DNA from 3 places in the Halomonas marinisediminis genome. Region 1 is predicted to be linked to each of the others. Evidence: predicted binding sites of a transcription regulator. Region 1 holds the regulator's gene; each other region holds the start of a gene.
What was found. Region 1 encodes sigma-54, which starts transcription at its own class of promoters, with help from an activator protein. Its sites were predicted from a motif close to TGGCACNNNNNTTGCTNT; they were not measured.
Positions count from the first base shown of each region.

Region 1 (3,277 bases):
GGTGCGCTCCGGGGGAAGAATGGTTTCGAGTGAGGACATCGTGGGTTCAGCGGGCACCGGCGCCCTGGGCGCGAGCCTGGGCCTTTTCCTTGTGCTTGACCAGCTGGCGGTCCAGCTTGTCGGCGAGCGAATCGATGGCGGCGTACATGTCGACATCCTGGGCTTCTGCATGCAGCTCGGCACCGGCAACATGCATGATGCAGGCGGCGGCCTGGCGCTCCTTCTCGACAGATAGGGTCACCTGCACGTTGGTGATGTTGTCATAGTGGCGCTCCACGCGAGTCAGCTTCTCGTTGACATAGTCACGCAGGGCATCGGTCAGTTCCACATGAAGGCCGGTGATATTCACTTGCATGACACGCTCCTTGCTCGATGGTTGTGATTCGATTGTAACCCTTTTTCATGTCTTGCATACCCCCTGTCGGTCCCGGGGGAGATTCCCGCCATGTTCAAGGGGTTGGGCCGGTCGAGCAGGGGGTGATGGTGCCCTGCCCCATGTGCTCAGCGCAGGCGCTTGCGCTCGCTGGAGGAGGGGATGCCCATGGCCTCACGGTACTTGGCAATCGTCCGCCTGGCGACCTGGATGCCGGCCTCATCTAGCAGGGTGACCAGGCGGCTATCGGATAGCGGCTTGCGTGGCGGTTCATCCTGAATCAGCTTGCGGATGCGTGCACGAATGGCGGTGCTGGAGTGGCGATCGCTCTCGTTGCCGACCTGGCTGGAGAAGAAGAACTTGAGCTCGAAGACCCCGCGAGGAGTGTGGATGAACTTCTGGGTGGTGACTCTCGAGATGGTGGATTCATGCATCTCCACCGTCTGGGCGATATCGGCCAGGGTGAGTGGCTTCATGGCTTCTTCACCCTGCTCCAGGAAGTTGAGTTGGCGCGCCATGACTTCGCGACCCACTCGCAGCAGGGTGTCGTTGCGGCTGCTAAGGCTCTTTATCAGCCAGCGCGCCTCCTGGAGGTGCTCCTTGAGGAAGGTGTTGTCGTCACTCTTGTCGGCGCGGCGGACCAGTGCCGCGTAATCGGGCTGGATGCGCAGCCGTGGGATCGCCTCGGGGTTGAGTTGGACGTGCCAGCCACGTTGATCGTGGAAGGCAACGAGATCGGGAATCACGTAGTCGTCGGTGACGCTTGAGAAGGCGCTGCCGGGACGAGGATCCAGGCTGCGCACCAGGGCGATGGAAGCGTCGAGCGCCGTGTCATCCACCCCCAGGCGCCGCTTGAGCAGGCGGCGGTCATCGTTGCCGAGGGCCTCAAGGAACTGTCGGACCAGGCGTCGTGCCTGGGGTAGGTGCGGCGTATCGTCGGGGAGGGCGGCGAGCTGAAGCTGCAGACATTCACTCAAATCGCGGGCGAAGATCCCCGTGGGTTCGAACTGCTGCAGATGGCGCAGGACTCGCTCCATCTCCTGGCTGCGCAGGTCGGACAGTCCCTGCTGTCTCAGGCCGTCTCGAATCTCGTCGAGGGGAGCCGTTAGGTAGCCGGCATCGTTGACGGCGTCGATAAGGCTCTCGGCGATCTGGCGCTCCCGTGGGTCGAGGTCGCTCATCGCCAGCTGCCAGGAGAGATGACCGTGCAGGCTCTGGCCTTCCGCCTGGCGCTCGAAATCGGGTCCCTCTCCGCCGCTGGGCGCCGCCAGGTCCTGGTAGGTATCCGACCAGTCGCTGTCGGTGGCGAGCTGCTCGGGAATCTCGCTTGCCCAGTCGTCCTGCGCAGGCTCCTGGGTGGCCTGCTCACCGAACTCATCGTCAAGCTCCAGCAGCGGGTTGCTCTCCACCGCCTGCTGGACCTCCTGGCGTAGATCTAGGGTGGAGAGCTGCAGCAGGGCGATGGCCTGCTGCAACTGGGGGGTCATGGTTAGCTGGGTGCCGATCCGTAGTTGCAGAGATGCCTTCATGGCCATGGCAGGCGTCCTCCTGGCATGTCGGAAAGCCTTACCCTAGTGCCTGGCAGGGCATCGTGCAATACGACCTTAAGCAATAATCATGCCATTGGGTGAACGCTATCGCGCTGGCCTGCTGCTGCCACAGCCGTCACAACCGTCTCCAGGCGCGAGGGCGCTTGCGTCAGAGGCGGAAGTCGGCACCGAGATAGACCTCGCGCACTTTCTGGTTGGCAAGGATCGACTCGGCATCGCCCTCGGCGATGATCTGACCGTCGCCGACAATGTAGGCGGTGTCGCAGATGTCGAGGGTCTCGCGGACATTGTGATCGGTGATCAGAACGCCGATGTCGCGAGCCTTCAGCTGACGAATGACCCCCTTGATCTCGCCCACCGAGATGGGATCGACGCCGGCGAAGGGCTCGTCGAGAAGAATGAAGGCGGGCTCGGTCGCCAGGGCCCTGGCGATCTCTACCCGGCGGCGTTCGCCGCCGGATAGGCTCATGCCCAGGTTGTCGCGAATATGGGTGACATGGAACTCCTCGAGCAGCTGCTCCAGGCGCGCTCGACGTCCGTCGCGATCGAGGTCGCGGCGGGTCTCGAGGATCGCCATGATGTTGTCGGCCACCGACAGCTTGCGGAAGATCGAGGCCTCCTGGGGCAGGTAGCCGATGCCGGCCCGGGCCCTCTCGTGCATGGCGGCGTGGGAGAGGTCCAGCTCGTCGATGGTCACCGTGCCCGCGTCGGCGCGCACCAGCCCCACGATCATGTAGAAGGAGGTGGTCTTGCCGGCGCCGTTGGGGCCGAGGAGTCCGACGATGCTGCCTTGCCGGATCGACAGGCCGATGTCCTGTACCACACGGCGGCGCTTGTAGCTCTTGGCGAGATGGCGGGCGTGAAGGGTCTTCATGGTTCCCCTTGCTGCTGTTCCGGCTGGAGGGTCATGCGAATGCGCTGGCTGCCTTCGACCCCCTCGGCATCGGCGCGGGCCTGCACGACCCGGCGATCGAGGAAGTACTCCAGGTAACCGCCCTCGAAGGTGTCCCCCCCTTGGTGGAGTTCGGCGCGGTCGATCAGCTCAACACGACGCTCGGCCACATGATAGACAATGGTGCGCCCCCACCCCTTGATGACGGGCTCGGCGGGGTTCGGCTGCTGCTCGAGATAGGCTCGGTCGCCGATGGCGGTGGCCCGGGAGAGTTCACCTGCCGCGTTACGGCGGATCTCCACGCGATTCCCCGTCAGGCGCATGCTGCCCTGGCGAATATCCACGTTGCCGGTATACACGGCGGTGCCGGCGCGGTCGTCAAGGTCGAGACGGTCCGCCTCCACCAGAATGGGCGCACTGGCATCCTGGTTGTGAGTCTGGCTCTGTGCCAGGCTGGCAGGG
Region 1 is NZ_SLTR01000007.1:70,963-74,239, forward strand. It holds gene ptsN (PTS IIA-like nitrogen regulatory protein PtsN) at 1-39, opposite strand, end outside; gene hpf (ribosome hibernation-promoting factor, HPF/YfiA family) at 47-355, opposite strand; gene E0702_RS07160 (RNA polymerase factor sigma-54) at 502-1,908, opposite strand; gene lptB (LPS export ABC transporter ATP-binding protein) at 2,072-2,797, opposite strand; gene lptA (lipopolysaccharide transport periplasmic protein LptA) at 2,794-3,277, opposite strand, start outside.

Region 2 (3,277 bases), on a different contig from region 1:
TGCAGAATCTGCCGGAAGGCTTCAACGCCTATCATGAGCTTCGCCAGAGCACCGCCTATTCATCACGCCGCCTGGTCGGGATGTTCTTCACCATGGCCTGGCTGGGACCGCTCGCCGGCCTCGGTGGGTTCTGGTGGCTGGCCGACTACCCCTCGGTAGTCGCCGCCATCATGCTGTTTGCCGCCGGCGGCATCCTCTACTCGGTGTTCCAGGATCTGGCCCCCCAGGCCAGACTCGAGCGCCACTGGGGCCCTCCTCTCGGCGCGGTGCTCGGCTTCGCCCTCGGCATCATGGGCCATATGCTGATCCACTGAGCCCACGGTATTAAGACCACGGCATTGGACCCGTGATAACGCAAGCGGCACGCCCGAAGGCGCGCCGCTTGCGCAGGTCGAATCAGAGCCCGCGAGCTCTTATCAATGGCTACAATGCGTGGTCAACGGCTGCACTGCATAGCTAACAGCCGTCGTTAACAGCCGTCGTTAACAGCCGTCGTTAACAGCTATAGTACATGTCGAACTCGATCGGATGAGTCGCCATGCGCAGACGATCCACATCCTCCCTCTTGAGCTCGATATAGGCATCGATCATGTCATCGGTGAACACACCGCCCTCGGTCAGGAAGGCGCGGTCATTTTCCAGCGCCTCCAGGGCCTGGTCGAGGCTATGGGCCACGGTCGGCACCTTCTTCCCCTCTTCCGGCGGCAGATCATAGAGGTTCTTGTCCATGGCATCGCCGGGGTGGATCTTGTTCTTGATGCCGTCGATCCCGGCCATCAGCATCGCCGCGAAGCACAGGTAGGGGTTGGCGGTCGGGTCGGGGAAACGCAGCTCGACACGCTTGCCCTTGGGGCTGGCGGTGTAGGGGATACGGATGGAGGCCGAACGGTTGCGGGCGCTGTAGGCCAGCATGACCGGCGCCTCGAAGCCCGGCACCAGACGCTTGTAGGAGTTGGTGGACGCGTTGGTAAAGGCGTTCAGGGCACGCGCGTGCTTGATGATGCCGCCGATGTAGTAGAGCGCCATCTCGGAGAGACCGGCGTACTCGTCGCCCGCGAACTGGTTGACCCCCTCCTTCCAGAAGGACTGGTGCACATGCATGCCGCTGCCGTTGTCGCCCACCACCGGCTTGGGCATGAAGGTCGCGGTCTTGCCGTAGGCGTGAGCCACGTTGTGGATCACGTACTTCATCTCCTGGACCTCGTCGGCCTTCTTGACCAGGGTGTTGAACTTGACCCCGATCTCGTTCTGACCGGCATTGGCCACCTCGTGGTGGTGCACCTCGACGCTCTGGCCGATCGCTTCCAGGGTGTTACACATGGCACCGCGAATATCGTGGAAGCTGTCCACCGGCGGCACCGGAAAGTAGCCACCCTTGACCCGCGGACGGTGGGCCAGGTTGCCCCCCTCGACCTGACGGTCGGTAGCCCAGGCACCCTCCTCGGAGGTGATCCTGTACATGGCACCTTCAGGATCGGCCTTCCAGTGCACCTCATCGAAGATAAAGAACTCGGGCTCCGGACCGAAGAAGGCGGTGTCGCCCATGCCAGTGGACTGCAGATAGGCCTCGGCGCGCTTGGCGATGGAGCGCGGGTCGCGGTCATAGCCCTGCATGGTGGCCGGCTCGATGACATCACAGCGCAGCACCAGGGTGGCGTCTTCGGTGAAGGGGTCCAGGAAGGCAGTACCATCCTCGGGCCGCAGGATCATGTCGGACTCATTGATCCCCTTCCAGCCAGACATGGAGGAGCCATCGAACATCTGGCCGTTCTCGAAGAACTCCTCATCGACATCTCGCGCCGGAATGGTGACGTGCTGCTCCTTGCCGATGGTATCGGTGAAGCGCAGGTCGACCCACTTGACGTCATGTTCTTCGATCAGGGCGAGCGTCTTGGTAGACATGGTGTCCTCCGGTTGAGCATGGCTCGATGATGGTGGGATTCAGGCATCAGGATGCAGGAGTCCCGAAGATTCGTTGTAGCACGCCGCAGGCACACTGCCCACGATGACCCGATACTACTGGCTAGTGATGATAACACTGCAGGCAGCGTGCCAACCCGGCGCAATGCCGCATTATTTTTTTTCAATATATTGAAATCTATAGGGCTATTCCCGAGGCCAGTCAGTGCCAACGGGAACGAGGCCGCGCACCGACGGCAGAACTCAACGGTCAATGCACCAAAATGAAGCACAGATAAAGAGGTACGCACCACCAGGCAGCACCAATAGCATTTGATACGTTAATTAACTCCGAGCTACACTTCATTACATCTTGATCGCCGGCCGCGACTCCAGGCCGTCGCCCAGAGCCCTCTCTTCTGGCCTCGGAGTTCATCATGGCCTTACCATCCGGCACTCTACTCATCGATGCGCGCAATGCCGGTGCCAGGCTGCCCAGAGAGCTGTCATTGGTAACACCTCTTATCGTCGACCGGGACATCGAGCTGATCGTGATCGACGATACCCAGGACGTCAGGGTCACCCGTATCGCCCGCCGCTACAAGGCACGCCATGTACGGCTTTGTGTCCTTCCCTTGGGGGAACGGCTCAATACCACCATCGCTGGTACCCGTGGTTCGGTACTGGTGTTTCCTCTCCTTGGCTGTATCGGCTCGACTCGCACCCTGCTGCAGCTGGTGCGACGCATCGGTGCCGGCGAGGTTGACGCCGTGACCCTGTCTGGCAGTCCGCCGGGGCTGCTCGCCCGGCTGCTGAAGCGTCATAAGCCTGCTCCCGTCGTCGGTATCTGCATGTCTCGTCAATGGTACGAACGCCTCGGCGGCTGCGACCCCCAGCTAGACCATGACGCCCTCGACGACCTGGTGGAGCGCCTGCGCCACTGTGGGGCGCGCCTGGAGTGCATCACCCCGGTCCACCAGGCTGGCTAAATCTTCTCTACTAGCAGGACGCACAAGATCCCATCGCCAAACTTGCTACTCCTGGGCACCTCTAATCTGTACAATACGCGTCCCCCATCCCTGCCCCGCGCCTAGGGTACTTACCAGAACGTGTACATAGGTGCGTACATTTTAGCGAGTCACACCTTATGAGCACGACCGTAAGTCATTCTGATGTAAGCAATCTTCGCAATATCGCCATTATTGCTCACGTCGACCACGGCAAGACCACCCTGGTCGACAAGCTCCTTAGCCAGTCCGGCACCCTGGATCGCAAGGCCGAAGGCCAGGAGCGCGTCATGGACTCCAATGACCAGGAGAGGGAGCGCGGCATCACCATCCTGGCCAAGAACACCGCGATCCGCTGGCAAGCGCCGGCC
Region 2 is NZ_SLTR01000003.1:53,972-57,248, forward strand. It holds gene E0702_RS03570 (ZIP family metal transporter) at 1-314, shown strand, start outside; gene glnA (glutamate--ammonia ligase) at 496-1,902, opposite strand; gene E0702_RS03580 (glycosyltransferase family A protein) at 2,337-2,888, shown strand; gene typA (translational GTPase TypA) at 3,047-3,277, shown strand, end outside.
Region 2: a site for sigma-54 is predicted at 2,038-2,055, ahead of glnA (glutamate--ammonia ligase). Genes of this name have one in related genera too.

Region 3 (3,277 bases), on a different contig from region 1:
GCCCCCGCTGCTGCCGTAGGCGAATGCGGCCCCCAGTGCCAGCGCCTCGGGCACGAAGTCGGCGAGCATGGCGGCAAGCTGGCTGGCCGAGGAGCCGCTGCGCGCCAGCATCACATCCAGTGCCATGAAGGCAATGCCGCCAGCCAGGAACCAGGCGGCAGCGCTTCCCAGGGAGAGATCCGACAGGCTATCGGGCACCAATACCAGGGCCACTGCCGAGAGCAGTGCCCCGCCACCGAAGGCGATGATGCCATGGCGCAGCTCGCTCTCGAGCCACGGGATATCGATACGCTCCTTCCAGGCCGCCCAGGCGCCGACCGGCATCGCCATGCCCGCCATCAACGTCAGCACCACCACCGCTTGCCAGTTGTCCACCATCGGTCTCCTTGGACTGTTGTTTGAATAAGCCATCCTAGGACGAAGCCTCGCCGCTCGGCCAGTTGCCGCTGGCGCTGGGGCATCGGGCCTGCTTATGATGTGACCTATATTACCGGTAGGCGGCGGGTTGCCGGCGATCGACTCTTTGGCAAGGCGGAGAACTCCATGGGCAAAACGGTCCTGACCCTTATGCTGGCACTGGGCGTAACACTGACGGCCTACGGCCAGACCATCTATCGCACCACGGATGCCCAGGGGAATGTAGTATTCACCGACGATCCCGATGTGGGCGGCGAACAGGTGGAGCTGGCGCCGGTGACGGTGGTCCCGGCGCGGGGGAGTGCAGACGCCGGCCAGGTCGCGCCGCGCCGCGATAGTGCGCCCGCGACGTCCCGTCCGGGGCAGCCCTTCATGCCCTATGACAGCTTCCGTATCATCTCCCCGACCCATGAGCAGGCCTTTCCGGTAGGCGTGGCGGGTAATGTCGCCGTGGATCTGGGGATCTCGCCCGACCTGCGCGAGGATCATCGCGTCAGGCTGCTGGTGGATGGCCAGATCAGCCAGTCGGCGATGCATACCTCGGCCTTCATGGTGCCCAACATGAACCCCGGTGAGCACGTGCTGCAGGCCGAGCTGCTGGATGCCCAAGGTGGGATTCGCCATCGCACCTCACCGGTGACGATCTATGTGCTGCGCGCCAACGTGAATCGCCAACCCAATGGCTGACGACCCTCTCGGGCGTCCCTGTCTCTTCCTGTCATGACACTGTCTCCCTCCTGATCAACGCCTGCCGATGAGAGGGGGGGCGGTGTGTCCCGCTGTCACGATCCACGCAATCTCCATCCCCGCTGTCTCGCTTGTCGCCGGGGGCGGTGCAGGGCGCCACAAGATGCACTAATTTGGTGCATATATGGCACGTCTCGTCCCGTCATAAGCGCGGCCAGAGGGGCTCGCGTCCTGGCCCGCTTCTTGCTTCATCTAGATGTCCCTCTTGCACAAGCTGACCCGGAACCGATATGGCCGCTGCGATGTACCAACGCCTGATGGAACACCTCTCCACTGCCGTGCTGCTGCTGGATGGCGAGCTCAGGGTGACATGGATGAATCCCGCCGCCGAGGCGCTGCTTTCTGTGAGCCTCAGCCGGGTTCGGGGGAGCACGCTCTGTTCGTCGATGGAGCAGGAGGATGGGATGGGGGCGGTGCTTACCAAGGCGCTGGACGCCTGCCACCCCTTCACTCGCCGTGAGGCGCGCCTGGTGCTGTTGGGAGGCGAGCCACTGACCGTGGACTTTACCGCCACTCCCATCGCCGAGGACGAACTGCTGCTGGAGGTGGAGCCCCGCGATCGGCTGATTCGTATCTCCCGGGAAGAGGCGCTGATGACCCGCCAGGAAACCGTCAAGGTGTTGACTCGTGGGCTGGCCCACGAGGTCAAGAATCCGCTGGGGGGCATTCGTGGCGCGGCTCAGCTGCTGGAGCGCGATCTGGAGAACCCGGCGCATCATGAGTTCACGCGCATCATCATCGAGGAGGTGGATCGCCTGCGCGATCTGGTCGACTCCATGCTGGGGCCCAACCGGGTGGCCCGGCACGAGCCCCTCAACATCCACAAGGTGCTGGAGCGGGTCCGCACCCTGGTGCTTGCCGAGCATCCTGGGGTGCGCATCGAGCGCGACTACGACCCCAGTCTGCCGGATCTCTCCGCCGACGAGGCGCAGCTGATTCAGGCGGTGCTCAATGTGGCGCGCAATGCCATGGAGGCGATGCACGAGGCGGCCACCCCCGAACCACGCCTGCGGTTGCGCACCCGGGCGCGTCGTCAGTTCACCCTGGGCGCCGAGCGGCATCGGCTGGTGTGCGAGGTGGCGATCATCGATAACGGACCGGGCATCGCCGAGGCGCTGCAGGAGACACTCTTTTATCCCATGGTGTCGGGACGTGCCGGGGGCAGCGGTCTGGGGCTCTCCATCGCCCAGGGCATCCTGCATCAGCACCAGGGGCTGATCGAGTGCGCCTCGGCGCCGGGCCATACCGAATTCCGACTGCTTATTCCTCTGGAGACGCGCCATGACTGACGTTGCACGCGTGACGGTTGTCGATGACGACCGTGCCATCCGCTGGGTGCTGGAGCGCGCCCTGGCTCAACCCGACCTCGAGGTGGAGTGTCATGAACGTGCCGACTCGGCGATCGAGCGCCTGCTGGCCGACCCTCCAGATGTGCTGATGACCGATATCCGCATGCCGGGTATCGATGGTCTCGACCTGATGGCCAGGGTACGCGAGACGCATCCAGAACTGCCGGTGATCGTGATGACCGCCCACTCAGACCTGGACAGTGCCGTGGCCTCCTATCAGGGCGGAGCCTTCGAGTATCTACCCAAGCCCTTCGATGTCGACGAGGCGTTGGCCTTGGTTCGCCGTGCGGTGGCCCATGCCCGCGAGCGCCGCAGGCCGATCAGTGTCCCGGAGGGGTTGGATGCCGAGATCATCGGCGAGGCGCCGGCCATGCAGGAGGTGTTCCGCGCCATCGGGCGGCTCTCCCACTCGCCCATCACGGTGCTGATCAATGGTGAGTCGGGCACCGGCAAGGAGCGCGTTGCCCGGGCACTGCATCAGCATAGTCCGCGCACGGACAAGCCCTTCGTCGCACTGAACATGGCGGCGATTCCCCACGACCTGATTGAGTCCGAGCTGTTCGGTCATGAGAAGGGAGCCTTTACCGGGGCGACCGCAAGCCGGCAGGGCCGTTTCGAGCAGGCCGACGGGGGCAGCCTGTTTCTCGACGAGATCGGCGATATGCCCGCCGAGGCTCAGACTCGGCTGCTGCGCGTGCTGGCCGACGGTGAGTTCTATCGGGTGGGCGGGCATACTCCGGTAAAAGTGGATGTGCGCATCATCG
Region 3 is NZ_SLTR01000003.1:50,670-53,946, reverse strand. It holds gene E0702_RS03570 (ZIP family metal transporter) at 1-378, opposite strand, end outside; gene E0702_RS03565 (DUF4124 domain-containing protein) at 544-1,104, shown strand; gene glnL (nitrogen regulation protein NR(II)) at 1,407-2,453, shown strand; gene ntrC (nitrogen regulation protein NR(I)) at 2,446-3,277, shown strand, end outside.
Region 3: a site for sigma-54 is predicted at 1,337-1,354, ahead of glnL (nitrogen regulation protein NR(II)). Genes of this name have one in related genera too.